Regions from separate parts of the Aestuariimicrobium sp. G57 genome, predicted to be linked through region 1. Evidence: predicted binding sites of a transcription regulator. Region 1 holds the regulator's gene; each other region holds the start of a gene.
What was found. Region 1 encodes LexA, which represses DNA repair genes until DNA is damaged. Its sites were predicted from a motif close to TCGAACANNTGTTCGA; they were not measured.
Positions count from the first base shown of each region.

Region 1 (4,136 bases):
AGCAGCCCGGCGCCGACCAGTGGGGCCAGTCGCAGCAGTCGGCCGGCAACACCTGGGACCAGGGCCAGCAGCAGCCCGGCGCCGACCAGTGGAACCAGCAGCATCCCGGCGCCGACCAGTGGAACCAGCAGCAGGCCGCTGGTTGGGACCAGGGAGCCGCGCAGCAGCCCTACGGTGCAGCCCCCGGCTACGGTGCCACACCCGGCTATGGCGTCCAGGCTGCTCCGGGCGCCAAGGTGCATCCGATGCTGGGCATTCCGCTCGCAGACTGGGGCAAGCGCGCCCTCGGTGGCTTGCTCGACTTCGTGCTGCCCGGCTTCATCGCCGGCATCATCCTGAGCCTGATCTTCGCCCCCGAAGTCACCTCGACCAGCGGTGGGGTGAGCGTCACCCAGACCAACAACTGGCCGAACATCATCTTCAGCCTGCTGCTGTACCTTGCCCTTGCCTTCGTCAGCCAGCACACCGGCCAGAGCTGGGGCCGCAAGATCGCCAAGACCCAGTTGGTCGGCGAGGACGGTCGTCCGATCGGTCTGGCCAAGAGCTTCATCCGTTACCTGCTGCACTATGTTGACTCGTTCATCTGCCTCATCGGTTGGCTCTTCCCGCTGTGGGATTCGAAGCGCCAGACGATCGCCGACAAGATCATGAAGACCTACGTGATCGACGTCAGCCAGACTGGTCCGGTCAACGTCGCCCAGCAGTGATGAGCTGAGCACGGTCCACCTCCTCGAGGGCCACCTTGCGCACAGGGCCCCAGCCATTCGGCTGGGGCCCTGTTCACATTCGGCTGTGCCTGCTCAGTGCCTGCTCAGCGCGACGCAACGACAGCCACGTCATCGCCAGCAGCGCCATCGGGTGCGCTGACTGTCCACAAGCCCTGGACGACCACCACCACGCCCACCACGAAGACCAACGCGAATGCCACCATGATCGCCAGCAATGCCCGATCACCCAGGCCGGGGTTGCTCGACCGTCGCGCACCCCGTGCCGGGGCGAGCGCCGAAGACACAGTGCATGCGGCCCCATGGGGCCGACCCGCATCGCGACGCTGCCGCGCCGGTGCAACAGGCTGCACAGGTAGCGGTTGGCGGGTGGCCCGCGCGCGCGGGCGACGTCCATCTTGGACGCGGACCGATGAGTTGAGGGTGACAGCGCTCATGTGGATTCTCCTCTGGTGGCCGTGCACACATCCTGCGCAACGGGTGTGGAACTTCGGGGAACAGCTGCGAGCTTCGAACACCTGTTCGAGATGGACTCTAGCGGCTGACGGCTCGCGATTCAAACACTTGTTCCAAACAAACGTTCGACTCACGTTCGCCGACCACCAGCGCCACGCACGAACAGTTGATCACCCGCCTCTGACAAAATCTCCAGCGCACGTCCCCGGCCGCGCTCACCCATGCCGCCCGTAGCCCAAAGTCGGCACGGCGTCGCCCGCGACACGCCAGTTCGAACAGGTGTTTGAATCACGTCATGGATGGCAGTAAGCTGGGTGCATGGTTGCCGATGAATCCCCCCGACGCGCTCAGGCCCCGGCCCCCCAGGCTCCTCGCCGCGCCCGCCGCGGTCCGGGGCGACCCACCAATGCCGAGGTCGCCGCAGAGCTCGGCACCATCACCTCCCTGCCCGATGGGCCGGCCGATGCCGACGGCCTGACGCCGCGACAGCGCCGAATCCTCGAAGTCATCCGCGATGCGGTGGCCGCACACGGCTACCCGCCGAGCATTCGTGAGATGGGCGAGGCCGTCGGTCTCGCGAGCCCCAGCAGCGTCTCGCACCAGCTCAAAACGCTTGAGACCAAGGGCTTCCTGCGTCGGGACCCGAAACGCCCCCGCGCGCTCGAGGTGCAGCTCCCCCCGTCCCTGGCCCTCACCGCAGCGCCACCCCGCCCCCACCCGATCGCCGCAAAGGCCGAGACGCAGCCCACCGAGGTAGAGGTCGACGAGACCGGCGTCAACGACGCGAACCCAGTCGGTGTGGCGGTCCCCATGGTCGGCCGAATCGCCGCCGGCGGGCCGATCCTCGCCGAAGAACGGGTCGAGGACGTGTTCGCCCTGCCGCGCCAGTTGGTGGGCGACGGTGTGCACTTCATGCTCGAGGTCAAGGGTGATTCCATGATCGACGCGGCCATCTGCGACGGCGACTGGGTGGTGGTGCGCCAGCAGGACACTGCCGTCAATGGGGACATCGTCGCGGCCCTGCTCGACAACGAGGCCACGGTGAAGACCTTCAAGCGCAAAGACGGTCAGGTCTGGTTACTGCCTCACAACAAGGACTACGAGCCCATCAACGGCAACTACGCCTCGATCATGGGCAAGGTCGTCGCGGTGCTGCGCAAGGTCTGAGGGCCGCGCGGCCTCAGTCGCGCGCCTGCTGCAGGCGACGCAGCGCCTGCACGGCCATCTCACGATCGGTGGTCATCCAGTATTCCGGCAGGGACGTGCGCAGGAACCCGCCGTAGCGGGCCGTCACCAGCCGTGGGTCGAGCACCGCGACGACGCCACGGTCGGTCGAGCGCCGGATGAGGCGCCCGCTGCCCTGGGCCAGCAGCAACGCGGCATGGGCGGCAGCCACCGACATGAAGCCGTTGCCGCCAGCCTCGGTGACGGCCTGCTGACGTGCCTGCATGAGCGGGTCGTCCGGGCGGGGAAAGGGGATCTTGTCGATGATGACGAGTTCACACGTCTCACCGGGCACGTCGATCCCCTGCCACAGCGACAGCGTGCCGAACAGGCTCACCGAGGGATCGGCGATGAACCTGCTCGTCAGGTCGCTCAGCTGCGACTCGCCCTGGCACAGGATGGTCATGTTCGGCAGTTGGGCACGCACATGTTTGGCCGCTTCGGTGGCATTTCGCTGTGAGGCAAACAGCCCGAGCGTGCGACCACCCGCCGCCCAGACGAGCTCCGCAATCTCTGCGAGCAGTTCGGGTGCCATCCCGTCGCGACGCGGGTTCGGCAGCCCCGCACCGACATACAGGATGCCCTGCTTGCGGTAGTCGAACGGCGAACCGACATCGATGCCCGCCCACGCCCACGGCGCGTCGTCATCCTCCTCGTCGAGCACCACACCCGGGTCGGCCACCCGCTGCTTGCGACTGAGTCCCACGCTCGCAGCGACGTTCTCGAACTCGCCGCCCACCGTCAGCGTCGCGGACGTCAGCACCGTGGGCGTCTGGCCGAACACTTTCTCGCGCATGAGCCCCGCCACCGACAGGGGGGCCACATGCGCCCATCGACCAGCACGCTCGCGTTCAGAGACCCAGACCACATCGGTGCCCTTCAGCGCCGCCATCCGTTCGGCGATGTCGAAGATCTCCTTGACGGCCGCTGCCGCCTGGGACTTCTCGGCATCATCGCCGCGCACGGTCCGGCCCTGGTCCTGTTTGCCCGTCAGTTCACTGGTCGCCTTGCGCGCCGCGTCACGCACCTGCGCAAATGCCCTCACCAGCGGGCCATCCTCAGTGATGCGGGCGAGTTCAGCCGCCGCCAGGGTGTCCTCGAGCGCCTCGGCGGCCTCGAGCAGTTCGACGCCCGCCTCATCGGTGAGCCAACCGAGTGCGCGCCGCGCCACCCGTTCGATGATCTGCGGGCTCAACTCATCACTGGCAGCACCGGTGACCCGGGAGACCAGGTCGTGGGCCTCGTCAATGATCACTGCCCCATGCTCGGGCAGCACTGTGCCGCCGTGCATGGCATCTATGGCGAGCAGGGCATGGTTGGTCACCACGAGGTCGGCCGCCCGGGCCCGTTCGCGGGACAACTCGACGAGGCACTCGCTGCCGAAGGGGCAGCGGTTCACCCCCAGGCACTCGCGCACCGGGATGGACACCTGCGCCCAGGCCGCAGGGGTGTGGCTCGGCGCGTCATCCCGGTCGCCCAGCTGCTTGTCCTTGACCTGCGTCTCGACCCATTCGCGCAACATGACCACTTCGGCGCCCACAGCCGAGGCGCGGTCGGCGTTGCGCGTCGCGGCGGCCAGTTCGGTGCCGCCCAGCAGGGCCTCTTGCTCTTCGCCCAGGCCTTCGCGGGTGCGATAGAGGCAGGCATAGTTCGTGCGGCCCTTCAGGATCGCTGCGGTGGGCCTGAACCCCGTGACCTCTTCGACGGCATCGAGCGCGGCCGGGATGTCCT
Region 1 is NZ_JBNINW010000001.1:80,803-84,938, reverse strand. Features, by position in the region: gene ACQCX5_RS00405 (RDD family protein) at 1-707, shown strand, start outside; gene ACQCX5_RS00400 (hypothetical protein) at 812-1,012, opposite strand; gene lexA (transcriptional repressor LexA) at 1,500-2,348, shown strand; gene ACQCX5_RS00390 (ATP-dependent DNA helicase) at 2,362-4,136, opposite strand, start outside.

Region 2 (4,136 bases), 170 kb from region 1:
CGGTGAGCAGGACCCGGCGGCGTGGGCGCGTTTCGTGGACGACGCGTGCGCGCGGCTGGGGTTGGATCGCCGGCTGGTCGACGAACTGGCCATCCTGGACTTGACCAGACAGGTGGCGCACGCCGGGGCCCGTCCGGTGGCCCCGGTGGCGGCGTTCGTGTGGGGGGTGGCGATGGCGTCGGGTGGTGGCGCAGGCGATGGCGGTGGCGACGCGGCGCCCGAGGTGGTCATGGAAAGGCTGCGGTCAGCTGTCGCCTCGGCTCCGACGCCAGCCACGGTCTGAGGGCATGCCGGGGTGCGGCGGGTGCGGCTGGGTGGCTGGGTCAGGCGGCGGGCAGGATCTGTCCGGTGGGGTCCTCGATCAGCCAGGTGTGGCTGGGGGTGACGAGGTAGCCGAACCCGAGGGGTGATTTCCAGAGGTAGGTGCCGGGTGACGGCTGGGACAGTCGCCAGCCGCCGTGGGTCTTGGCCCGGTGGACCTTTCGGGAGAGTGGGGCGAGGTTGTCGGGCCTGGTTAGTGGTTGTTGGCCTGGTCGGGGTGGTGCCCAGGGGATGGTGTGGTCCAGGTCCAGCCCTCGTGAGGACTTCTTGGAGTAGGGGAAGGCTTCGTGGGGGTTGCGCAGGGTGATCCATTCCCGCATCCGGGGTGGCACGTGGTAGGCGTCGGTGGGTGCGAGTTCTTCCGGGTTCAGGACGGGACGGACGTTGATGCGGGTGTTGCCGGTGAGGTGTTTCACCCAGCCGGCGAGTAGGGAGCCGGCTTTCTCGACCTTCACGAGCCCTTCGCCGGTGTGCAGGGTGGTGTCGGTGAGGTGGACGATCAGGTCGGTGCGGGGCAGTAGTTGGTCGGGGTCGACGGTGATGGTGCCGCAGGTGTGGCCGCGTTGGCCCTGTGCGGGGCAGTCGGGGTTGAACCCGTCGGCCTCGCCGGGCAGCTCATCTGTGAGGGCGGCTTGCAGCAGCTGCAACGCCCGTGCTGGGGTGGCGAGCAGGCCGAGTGCCTGGGCGCGCCGGACCTGTTGGGATTCGCGGTTGCCGCCGTGGGCGAGGATTTCGGCGAGCCGGTTCAGTTGGGCGTCGAGGAAGATCGCATCCGCAGTATCGATCGTCGCCGACACGTCGGCGACGCCGGCCCCGGAGCCGTCGACGCCGCGGGTGTTGATGTCCACCCGCCGCCTCGCCAACGCCTCGTCCACCGGCGGTTGGGTGGGGTCGTGCAGCAGCTCCTCGACGCACGCTTTGATGAACTCGAGCACGCGGCCGAAAGCCATGGTGTTGAGCCAGTGGGGCAGGTCCCTGTCGAGACTGACGGCCTGCTCATACGACAGTTGCCAGGTGGCGCTGGCGAGTTCGGTGGCCTGCCAGACGCGGAGGCGGCCGTCCATCAGCACGGCCCAGGTGTTCGGCAGTCGGTGCCTGACAGCGAGGGCATGCGCGATGTGGATCCTGACGGCTTCTTCGGACTGCCGCAGCGCCGCCGCCAACTCCAACGTGCAGAACTCCGCCACCCCCGGCGTCCCGTCCCCGCCCCACTGCACCAGCCGCTCCGTCCCGGCGAGCACGGGTGATTCTTCCGGGATGTAGCTGTATTGGTCGGCGAACTCGGCATAGAGCCGGAACTCCTCAGCCTCCGCGCGGCATTTGGCGAGGAACGCATCATTCAACGCCACGAGCTTCGCCCGCGCCCCTTCAGCGCTGATCTCGGTCTTCGCGAACCGCTGCTCCGAGGGTCGCCGGTCAATCGGCGGCCTCGGTTTGCGTGTCCGCCTCGGCCACGACCGAGCCGGCTCCGGGTCGGGCGCGGCTGGCGCAGGTCTGGTTCGTGTTGGAGTTGGTCTTGCAGGTGTTGCGGCGTTGGATCCCATCCGGACCACCTCGCCCCTTCATCTCGAGGGAATGAACCACGATCCGACACCACCTCGTGTCGAACGGTTGTTCTATTCTCGCAAGCCCATCGACCCCACACAACCCCCGGGCAAGATCTGTGGAAAACTATTTCCCCACCAACCTCGCGGGCACCCATCGCCGGCAACACCGTGCAGAAACCTCGCCCCAGACCGAGGTTCCCGCACACCGTCCCCACTGTGGACCGTCCCTGGTGGACCAGCGCCCCACAGCAACAGCCGCGTCGGCAACATCACCGACGCGGCTGCAGGGGTGGCGCATCGGCGATGTCCGCCCCGTCCGGGCTCGCCGCGCGCCATCAACACCCAGGTCGTCACACCCGGGCGAGCTTCAGCTTCCAGGCCTCCGGGCCCTCTTCCAGGTAGCTGATCTCGATGCTGTCCCCATGTGCCTGCTGGATCTGCGCCAGCAGCGGCAGCGGGTTGTGCGGCGCCACCAGCGCCAGCGCGCTGCCGGGCTGCAGCGAGTCAACCGCACCCAGGATCGCCGCATGGCGAATGGCGTGGCTGATGGTGCGGGCGTCGATCACGGGCAGGTCGTCATGTTCGCCGCAGCCGCAGGTGTGCTTCTCGACGATGGGCAGGTCGGTCATCTGTGAGCCTTTCGAAGGGTTCGTGCATCAATTCTTACAGACCAAGCTGTAGTTATTCAGTATGATCACACCATGAGCACCGCGCTGGGACCCACCCCCCTGATATCCCAGTCCGCGATCACGCCGGCCCGGGCCAAGGTTGCCCGGGCGCTCGCCGACGCCGCCACTCCACCCACGCTCGCCGAACTCGTCACCACGCTCGGCGGCCACCCCAACACCACCCGGGCCCACCTCGATGCCCTCGCCACCGCCGGTCTCGCCACTGTCGGCACCAGGGCAACCCCCGGGCGCGGGCGGCCGGCGTCCACCTGGCAACTCACTGACCACGGACGACGTGCGCTGGCCGGCGACCCCGCCATCACGACGCATGTCGAGGTGATGACGGCCATCGCAGCCCATCTTGACGACCTGCCCGACGGACCCGATCGTGCCCACCGCATCGGGCACGACTGGGGCCGGCAGCACCAGCTCGACGGCAGCCCCGCGCAGCTGCTGCCGCTGCTCGACGGGCTTGGCTTCTCACCTGCTGGCGACGGCGACGTCGTCCGTCTGCTCACCTGCCCCCTGCTCGGGTCGGCACGCGAATACCCCGCCGTGGTCTGCGGGCTGCACGCCGGTCTGATCGCGGGGGCCACCGGCCGGGACGACCTCGCCCTCGAGCCGTTCGCCGAACCGGGGGCCTGCCGTGTCGTGCACCGCGTCGTGCACCGCCATGCAGACGAGGGCCCGGGCGCAATGCCCGAGCCCTCCGAGTGCCAGCCCTGATCAGTAGGTGATCAGTAGTTGATCATGTGGCCGCCGATGCCCTCGGCAGCCTCCTTGAGAGCCTCCGACAGGGTCGGGTGCGCGTGGATTGCACGGCCGATCTCATCGGTGGTCAGGTCGTACTGCTGGGCGAGCACCAGCTCGGGCAGCAGTTCGGTGACGTCGGGGCCGATCATCGAGGCACCGAGAATCTCGTTGTAGCGCGCATCGGCGACGATCTTGACGAAGCCGACGCCGTCGCCCAGGCCCCAGGCCTTGCCGTTGGCGGCAAAGGGGAACTTGGCCGTCTTGACCTCGTACCCCTTCTCCTTGGCCTGGTCCTCGGAGTACCCGAAGCTGGCCACCTGCGGCTGGCAGTAGGTCGCACGCGGGATCATGTCGTAGTTGATCGGCTCGGTGGGGGCACCGGCGATGGTCTCGGCGGCCACGACGCCCTGGGCCTCTGCGGCGTGGGCGAGCATCATCTTGGCGGTCACGTCACCGATGGCGTAGACGCCCGGCACGTTGGTGCGCATGTATTCATCGATCGCGATGGCGCCGCGATCGGTCAGCGCCACGCCGGTCTTGTCGAGGCCATAGCCCGAGAGGCGCGGGGCGAAGCCGAGTGCCGAGAGCACCTTGTCAGCCTCGAGCACCTGGGCGTCGCCGCCCTTGGCCGGGGCCACGGTCACGCGCACGTTCGAGCCGGTGTCCTCGATCGACTGCACGGCAGTGCTGGTGAGCACCTTGATGCCGAGCTTCTTGTACTGCTTGGCGAGCTCGGCCGAGATTTCCTTGTCCTCGGTCGGCACCATGCGGTCTGCGTACTCGACGATGGTGACGTCGACGCCGTAGCTGTTGAGCACATAGGCGAACTCGGTGCCAATGGCGCCCG
Region 2 is NZ_JBNINW010000001.1:249,446-253,581, forward strand. Features, by position in the region: gene ACQCX5_RS01160 (DUF6457 domain-containing protein) at 1-283, shown strand, start outside; gene ACQCX5_RS01165 (DUF222 domain-containing protein) at 324-1,670, opposite strand; gene ACQCX5_RS01170 (DUF2249 domain-containing protein) at 2,219-2,497, opposite strand; gene ACQCX5_RS01175 (helix-turn-helix transcriptional regulator) at 2,570-3,262, shown strand; gene lpdA (dihydrolipoyl dehydrogenase) at 3,274-4,136, opposite strand, start outside.
Region 2: a site for LexA is predicted at 1,925-1,940, ahead of ACQCX5_RS01165 (DUF222 domain-containing protein). Genes of this name have one in related genera too.

Region 3 (4,136 bases), 550 kb from region 1:
CGGCGACTGTGGCGGGTTGTTGGCGGGGCAGGATCTGGCCGGTGGGGTCCATGATCAGCCAGCTGTGGCTGGGCGTGACGAGGTACCCGAAGCCCAGCGGTGACTTCCACAAGAAGATTCCGGGTGAGGGTTGGGCCAGTGTCCAGCCGCCGTGGGTCTTGGCCCGGTGCACCCTGCGGGACAGCGGCGCAAGGTTCCCAATCCGTGACGGCGGGTCATCCTCGGGCTGCCGCTCGCCCACAGGGTCGCCGAGTTGGTCAACCCATGCCTGCCGGGACGACGCCCACGGCCGGGTGTGGTCCAGGTCAAGCCCCGCAGAAGCACGCTTCGCGAACGGGAACACCTCGTACGGGTTGCACAACAGCACCGAGCGGCGCATCGCCGCCGGCACCTCGTAGGAATCGACCGGCGCCACCCCGCCGGGGTCCAGCACCGGACGCACCGTCACCCGGGCATGCCCCAGCAGGTCCTTCACCCAACCCGCCAACACCGGACCAGGATCCAACCGTTCGGGCCCCGAGGCGGTGCACCGCGCGAGCCCCTCACCGGAGGCGAGGGTCGCATCAGTCAGGTGCACCACCAACTCGGCCTTCGGCAACAACCGGTCCGGGTCCACCGTCACCGTGCCGCAGGTATGCCCACGCTGACCCCGCGCCGGACATTCCAAGTCAAGATCATCGAGATCATCGGGCAGCGCGTCCTGCACCGAGGCCTGCAACAACTGCAACGCCCGCGCCGGTGACGCCAACACCCCCAGCGCTGTGGCACGACGCTGGGTGAGGGTGTCGGTGCTGCCCGCCTCGCCCAGGATGCCCGCCAGCCGCGTCAACTGCGCGTTCAGGAACACCGCGTCCGCCGCGTCCAGCACCGCAGACATGCCGGTGATGCCCTCGTCCGACTCATCGAAGTCGACCCGCCGACGGCCCCGCGCAAGGTTCCGGCCCTTCCTGGCGGGGTCGGGGTCGAGTTCCAGCACCCGGGCCCGCAGTCCCTTCCGCAGCCGCTGCCACGGCATCGTGCCGACCAATGCCGACAGCTCACCATCGATCACCGCACACAGCTCGGCGGGCAAGCGGTGCGTCACCGCCGCGAGTTCTTCGGCCTGCCACACCCGCAACCCGCCGCCCATCACGTGCTGCCACGTCGCCGGGAACCGGTACCGCACATCCAACGCATGCCGCAGCCCCACCTGCACCTGATCAGTGGTCATGCCCATCAACGCCGCGATCTCGACCACGCAGAACTCGGCCACCAGCGGCACCCCATCACCGCCCACCGCCTCGAGCCGCTCCCCATGCAACACCGACTCCGACGCGCCCCCGGGCACCACGAAATACAGGCTCGCGGCCTCGGTCAGCAACCGGAACGACTCCGCCTCAGCCCGCCGCTGCGCCGCATACGCCTGCCGCAGGTCGACCAGGATCGCACGCTTCGCACCCGCATCAACATCCTCCGGGAACACCGGACCACCCATCACGACCACCCCTCTCCGTTGCCTGGGTTCCACTGACTGGGCTCGAACGATTAGCACCTACGTTCTATTCTATCCGCCCAACGGGCCCGAGCCAAGACCCCGCGGCAAGCTTTTCGAACGTATTTTCGGCGGGCCCCAGGATGCGCCGACCCCACCCGCCGGCTCAACCCCTTGTGGACGCCGAGAGGTCACCATCTGCAGATCCCATCGACGTGTTCTGCAGATAGTGACCTCTCGAGGTGGGCCGACCTGTGGGCCGACTGCTGAGCCCGCCGCAGCACCAAACCCGTTCCCGGGTCGATATGCTCACCATCCAAGGCGCGCAAGAACAGGGAGGTGGGCATGGCAGAGCCTGTCCCGGGAACGGCCCATGCCCTCGTCTCGTCGGCCCGGGCGCGCAATGCGCTGGTCAAGCGGCTCTCGGGCACCATCTCGGCCATGACCACCGCCGCGCTCAGCGCGATGGAAGAACGCCTCGCGTGGTTCCGCGCCCTCGGCGCCGATGAACGCTCGTGGATCACGATCGTCGCCCGCACCGGCATCGACGGCTTCGTCGAGTGGTTCGCGGCCGAACCCGGCACCCGGGTCAACCCCGGCAACATGTTCGATGCCGCCCCACGTGCCCTGACCCGCAAGATCACCCTGCGCCAGACCGTCGAGCTGGTGCGCACCACCATCGGCGTGGTCGAGGAACAGATCCAGCACATGCCGCGCAATGACCGCGCCGTGCTGTCGACCGCGATCATGTACTACTCCCGCGATGTCGCCTTCAGCGCCGCCGAGGTCTATGCCCGCGCCGCCGAGCAACGCGGCACCTGGGATGCCCGGCTCGAGGCGCTCGTGGTCGATGCCGTCATGCGCGCCGAGGCCGACGAAACCGTGGTCTCACGCGCGTCCACGCTGGGTTGGCAGGCACGCACGCCTGTCACCGTCGTCGTCGGCGATGCCCCGGACGAGACCAGTTCGGCTGCAGAGGATGTGCGCCGCGAGGCCGAACGCGCCCGGGTCAACGCGTTGGCCGCGGTGCAGGGTGAGCGGCTCGTGGTGATCCTGGGCAGCACCGACCTGGGCACCGGACCGGGTTCTGCGGGCGCAGCCGTGGCCCTGGCGACCAAGTTCGCGGGCCGCTTCGGTGAGGGCAGCATCGTGGTCGGCCCCGTGGTCGAAGACCTGGTGGACGCCTCGCTCTCGGCGCGCGCGGCGATGTCGGGGCATCGGGTGGCGACAGCCTGGCCCGAAGGCCCGCGGGTCGTCTCGGCGGTGGAACTGTTGCCCGAACGCGCGCTGTCAGGCGACGGGCACGCCCGCCGGATCCTGGTCAACGACATCTACCAACCACTGCTGGCGGCAGGCGGTGACCTGCTGACGACCTGCGCCAGTTTCCTCGACCACGGCTGCTCGGTCGAGGCGAGTTCGCGGGCACTGTTCGTGCACGCCAACACGGTGCGTTACCGGCTCAAGCGCATCCAGGACGTGACGATGTACTCCCCCACCGATCCGCGGGATGCCTACGTGCTGCGGCTCGCGATCACCCTGGGCAGGCTCTCGGCCGGGCGCACGTCGCCGAAGGACTGAGGATCGCACAGCCCGCCCGTTTCAGTGCATCCCGACAAGGCCGAACACCCCCACACGGTGGGCGCTTTGTGGGATCCCCACAAGTTGGCCGTCACAGTTTTCGTGCATGCCGTTCCTACGAAAATGCTGAGAATCAGACAAGGTTGATGGCGTGCTTGCAATCGTCGCGCCCGGACAGGGCGCCCAGACCCCCGGCTTCCTGGCCCCCTGGCTGGAACTGCCGACGTTCGCCGCACGGCTTGACTGGCTGGGCACCGTCGCCGGGGTTGACCTGACCCACTACGGCACCGGGGCGGACGCCGAGACCATCCGCGACACCGCCGTGGCCCAGCCCCTGCTGGTCGCCTCTGGCATGCTCGCCGCCCTCGAACTGTTCGGCCACCCCGGTGATGCCTACGACAAGGTCGGGGTCGTCGCCGGGCACTCGGTCGGCGAGATCACCGCTGCGGCCGGCGTGGGTGTCATCAGCGCCGAGACCGCCATGGTTTTCGTCCGCGAGCGTGGCCGCCTGATGGCCGAGGCCAGCGCCGTGCGGCCCACGTCGATGACCGCAGTGATCGGCGGCGACCGGGACGAGATACTGGCCGCGATCACCGCTGCGGGCCTGACCCCCGCCAACAACAACGGCTCGGGCCAGATCGTCGCCGCGGGCACCGTCGAGCAGCTGGCAACCTTCGCCGAGAACCCGCCCGCCCGCACGCGGCTGTTCCCCCTCAGCGTGGCCGGCGCGTTCCACACCAAGCACATGAAGCCGGCCGTCGCGCGCCTCGACCAGCTGGCCGGGGGCATCACCACCCACGCACCCCGCGCGAAGCTGCTCAGCAATGCCGACGGCCAGGTCGTCCACGACGGCCAGGACTACCTGGCGCGACTGGTCAACCAGGTCGCCAACCCCGTGCGCTGGGACCTGTGCATGCAGGCCATGGCCGACCTGGGCGTCACCGGCATGCTCGAACTGCCGCCGGCCGGTACCCTCACTGGCATCGCCAAGCGCAACCTGAAGGGCGTCGAACTGTTCTCGCTGAACACCCCCGACCAGCTGGACGACGCCCGCGCCTTCGTCGACGCGCACGCCTGAAACCCACCC
Region 3 is NZ_JBNINW010000001.1:635,405-639,540, forward strand. Features, by position in the region: gene ACQCX5_RS02935 (DUF222 domain-containing protein) at 1-1,474, opposite strand, end outside; gene ACQCX5_RS02940 (PucR family transcriptional regulator) at 1,913-3,049, shown strand; gene ACQCX5_RS02945 (ACP S-malonyltransferase) at 3,201-4,127, shown strand.
Region 3: a site for LexA is predicted at 1,588-1,603, ahead of ACQCX5_RS02935 (DUF222 domain-containing protein). Genes of this name have one in related genera too.